One region of the Priestia sp. SB1 genome, then DNA from elsewhere that is predicted to be linked to it. Evidence: riboswitches for the same ligand, from Rfam matches in the RefSeq annotation. Region 1 holds a riboswitch; the other holds the start of a gene.
The links. Region 1 has a riboswitch for cobalamin ahead of WKH56_RS30960 (HoxN/HupN/NixA family nickel/cobalt transporter). Riboswitches for the same ligand answer to the same signal wherever they lie in the genome.
Positions count from the first base shown of each region.

Region 2: it holds a riboswitch for cobalamin, as region 1 does, so the genes downstream of both, WKH56_RS15380 ((2Fe-2S) ferredoxin domain-containing protein) here and WKH56_RS30960 (HoxN/HupN/NixA family nickel/cobalt transporter) in region 1, are expected to answer to the same signal.

Region 1 covers NZ_JBBJSS010000011.1:92,276-94,481, reverse strand. The annotation lists gene WKH56_RS30970 (undecaprenyl-diphosphatase) at 1-433, shown strand, start outside; gene WKH56_RS30965 (organic hydroperoxide resistance protein) at 586-1,005, shown strand; cobalamin riboswitch at 1,111-1,293, shown strand; gene WKH56_RS30960 (HoxN/HupN/NixA family nickel/cobalt transporter) at 1,427-2,206, shown strand, end outside.
Region 2 covers NZ_JBBJSS010000004.1:56,196-58,401, forward strand. The annotation lists gene WKH56_RS15375 (hypothetical protein) at 145-303, shown strand; cobalamin riboswitch at 450-628, shown strand; cobalamin riboswitch at 747-926, shown strand; gene WKH56_RS15380 ((2Fe-2S) ferredoxin domain-containing protein) at 1,027-1,407, shown strand; gene cobJ (precorrin-3B C(17)-methyltransferase) at 1,421-2,206, shown strand, end outside.

The DNA of each region.
Region 1 (2,206 bases):
CGGCAGCCGTGTTGTAGCATTTCAAGCTTTATGTGCTTGTGCCACAGGAGTCATTATCAATAAAGTGATTAGTTTATTTGCTTATCGAGATCGTCCGTTTATCTCTCACCACGTGAATCAGCTTATTGATCACGCCGCGAATTCTTCATTTCCAAGCGATCATGCTACGTCTGCATTAGTTATCACTTTTACCATTTGGCTGCATTTCAAACGTTCAGGGCGCATGTGGGTTGTCATGGGTGCACTCATTGCATTTTCACGCGTATGGGTTGGCGTTCACTATCCATTCGATGTGTTAACAGGAGCCGTTTTAGGCTGCGTGCTGGCGCTGTTTATTCATTATGTTATTTTTAATACGAAACTGATGAGGGCTATTACTAACTTGTCTATTTTTCGAAAATCAGCTTATGACGAACAGTCTCAATATTATTAAGAAAAAGTCGCATATACGCGGCTTTTTTTTATTGGAAAATTTTTAATGTATTTAACACTTGTTTTTTAAAATTAAATTGTGTACAATTAAATTACAGAAACGATAAATAAAAAATTTTAATAAAATTACTAAAAAAGAGGAGAGATTTATACATGAAAGCTTTATATGAAACGACAGTCGTTAACACAGGTGGAAGAACAGGAGAAGTTCATTCTTTAGATAATATCTTTAATCTAGACGTTGCAACACCTCCAGCGCTTGGTGGAGAAGCAACAACAGCAACAAACCCAGAGCAGCTATTTGCAGCTGGATACAGTGCTTGTTTCAACAGTGCGTTAGAATTTATGTTGAAAAAACATAACGTAGAAATCAAAAGCAGTGAAGTAAAAGCTACTGTTCAGCTGCTTCCAGATAAAGCTGATCAAGGAGTAAAAATTGCTGTAGCGCTTGAAGCTCATATCGAAGGCTTAGATTTAGAAACAGCGAAAAAATATGTAGACCTAGCTCACTCATACTGCCCGTATTCAAAAGCAATCAGCGGTAACGTAGACGTAACGGTAGAAGTAATTTAATTGCTTTAAAAATCCCTGCTAAGCATGTAAAGCTTAGCAGGGATTTTTTATTTGAATTTTCTCTATTCATTTGTAAGCGGTACTAGTATAATGAGGAAGAAAATGAATTATTCGCACAGTTTAGGTGCTCTTACATAGCGTAAGAGGTAACAGGGAATCGAGTGCAAATCTCGAGCGGTCCAGCCACTGTAAGCAGGGAGTTTTCTATCTTATCGTCACTCAAAACGGGGAAGGCGGTAGAAAATGATGATCTCAAGCCAGGAGACCTACCTATTCTGTACACTTGACTCTTCTAGGAAAGAGGCGGTGTATCAAGGTACGCAGTGAGCAATTGCTGTTTATTTTCATATGCCGACACATCCTCAATTTCTATAGAATTGAGGCTTTTTTACGTTTTATTTTAAAAAAAGGAGTGTAGGAAATGGAAGGTTTATCAGTTTTTTTACTTGTCTTTTTATTAGGAATCAGGCACGGATTGGATGCAGATCACTTAGCTTTTATTGATGGCCAGACCCGATATAATTGGCGAATGGGGAGCCGTTTTGCCCCGTGGGTCGGCACGCTGTTTTCACTAGGTCACGGAGGAATGGTGGCCGTCACGGCCGGGGTGCTTGGCGTGGTGATGAAGAATTTTACGTTTCCATCGTATTTCGATCATTTTGCATCCTGGGTATCCATTATCTCCCTCTTTCTAATCGGGACATTAAACACATATCATTTGCTTCGAACCAAAAATAAAGAGGAAGAGTTTGAGCTGAGCGGGTTAAAAGGGAAGTTTATTCCGAAAATCGCAAAAGGAACAACGAATCCTTTTTTAATTATTCTTGTAGGAGCATTGTTCGCTTTAGCAGCCGAAACGGTCAGTCAAACGGCCGTGTGGTCTCTAGCTGTAGGGAACGCAGGCAAGTATACGCCGCTTTTATTAGGACTAGTATTTATGTTTGGTATGATGCTGACAGATACAATCGATTCACTGATTGTACATAAAATGGTGAATGAATCGAGTAAGTTTGGGCGATCTGCTTCCCGCTTGATGGGCTGGGTTATTGTTATCCTCGCATACGGGGTGTCCTTCTACTTAGCATTCACTTTCTTTAATCCATGGGCCGAAGTAAACTTTGAAATGGTTGGCGTTATTTTGTTTGTTTTTTTAGTGTCTATGTTTGTTTTTGTAAGTGTGAAGTCAAAAGGGAAAAATATT
Region 2 (2,206 bases), on a different contig from region 1:
TTTGTTCATTTACAGAAGTTAAAATGTTTTTAAATTTTTAAAAGTTTCTTGTGACAAGTTTTGTAGAATGGGTTTTCAAAAGGATATGGTTTCGTCATAATGTGGATATAGCGATCACTACAATAATCGGAGGCGAATCTTTTCATGTGGGTACTGACGGTATATGCTGGAAAAGAAATGAAAATGTTTGAATTTGAAACTGAAACGCAGGCGAGAGAAGCTTTTGCCAAAACAAATGGCTGTAAAGTTCTTTCAGAAGTCGTGTATTATAATGATCCTCATTTAACATTAGTAGCTATATAATGAAAAAACAAGAGCTGACTTTATGCTCTTGTTTTTTTATAGCTTCTTGTATCTTACGAAAAGAATAGAGTTGAAATAAAAAAAAATGTACGCTATGATATGGTAGTTACTTCTATTATTCTGATAGTTTAAAAGGTTCATATATATCAAACAGCAACAGTAAAGATGCCAAGAAGGCTTAATAGGGAAACTGGTGAAAGACCAGTACTGCCCCCGCAACTGTAAGTGTGGACGAACGAGTATAACCACTGTGGAAAAATCACGGGAAGGTTCTCAAGTAGAATGATACACAAGTCAGGAGACCTGTCTTTATTGTGAAGTTTCTATTTCTCCGGGGAGCGGGAAGGGAAACGTTGGCTTAAAGTGGCATTTGTGTACACTTTTATTCTGACGTTTTACCCGCTCGCATATTAGCGAAGCGGGTTTTTCTCGTAGCACAAAACTACATATCGTGCAAAAAAGGTGCGCAATGTTCACATTGCGTTAAATGGGAAGTCTGGTGTGAAGCCAGCGCGGTACCCGCCACTGTGAAGAGGAGCTGATTGCATATGCCACTGTATTCGGGAAGGCGCAATCAAGTAATGAATCGAAGTCAGGAAACCAGCCTTTTTCTAATGCGAAGCTTACCCTACGGGATATAGGTGGAAGTGCAAAAACTTAGTTTGAATTTTCTGCGCCTCTATCATTGATAGAGGCGTTTTTTTAGTAAAGGAGCGAATGAGTGTGACGACTTGGAACTTGAATGCAACAAAGCATCACGTATTGATTTGTAATGGAAGCAGCTGTATGAGAAAAGGTGGAGAAGAAGCCACGCAAGCTATTCGAAATAAAGTGACTGAACTGAATCTAGATGAAGCGGTTCACACAACCCGTACGCGCTGTAACGGAAGATGCAAAGATGCTCCTGTAGCTATCGTGTACCCTTCAGGAGATTGGTACAAGCAGGTCACTGAAAACGTAGCTCATCGAATTGTTGAAGAACATTTAGCAGGAGGCTGCAGTATAAAGGAATCACTTATTTATGAATATGATCAAAACGGTTTTGTTTCTCCGGAAAAGAGTGACTCCATAGAAGGAATTGACAAAGTAAAAAGTAACGCATAAAGGAGGAGCTAGCATGAAAGGTAAACTGTTAGTTATTGGATTCGGTCCAGGAAGCTTTGAACATATTACACAGCGAGCAAGAGAAGCCATTCAAGAAAGTGATATGATCATTGGTTATAAAACCTATGTGGAATTAATTCAAGGACTATTAACGAATCAGCAAATTATTAGTACAGGAATGACCGAAGAAGTAAGCCGTGCACAAGAAGCCGTAAAGCAAGCTGAAGCGGGAAAAACCGTGGCGGTCATTTCAAGCGGAGATGCAGGAGTATACGGAATGGCCGGCCTTGTGTATGAAGTGTTGATTGAAAAAGGATGGAAAAAAGAAACGGGCGTAGAGCTGGAAGTGATTCCTGGCATTTCGGCTATTAATTCATGCGCATCCCTCCTTGGGGCGCCCGTGATGCATGATGCCTGTACGATTAGTTTAAGTGACCACCTTACGCCTTGGGAGTTAATCGAAAAACGAATCGAAGCAGCTGCACAAGCAGATTTTGTAGTAGCTTTTTATAATCCGAAAAGCGGAAGACGCACAAGACAAATTGTGGAAGCGCAAAGGATTTTATTAAAATACCGTTCCCCCGATACGCCTGTTGGTCTTGTGAAAAGCGCTTATCGTGACCGTGAAGAAGTGGTAATGACCAATTTAAAAGACATGTTAAATCATGAAATAGGCATGCTGACTACCGTTGTTGTCGGAAATTCATCTACGTTCTTTTACGATGACTTAATGATTACACCGCGCGGGTATCAGCGGAAATATACCCTCAACCAAACAGAGCAGCCGCTAAGACCGCAT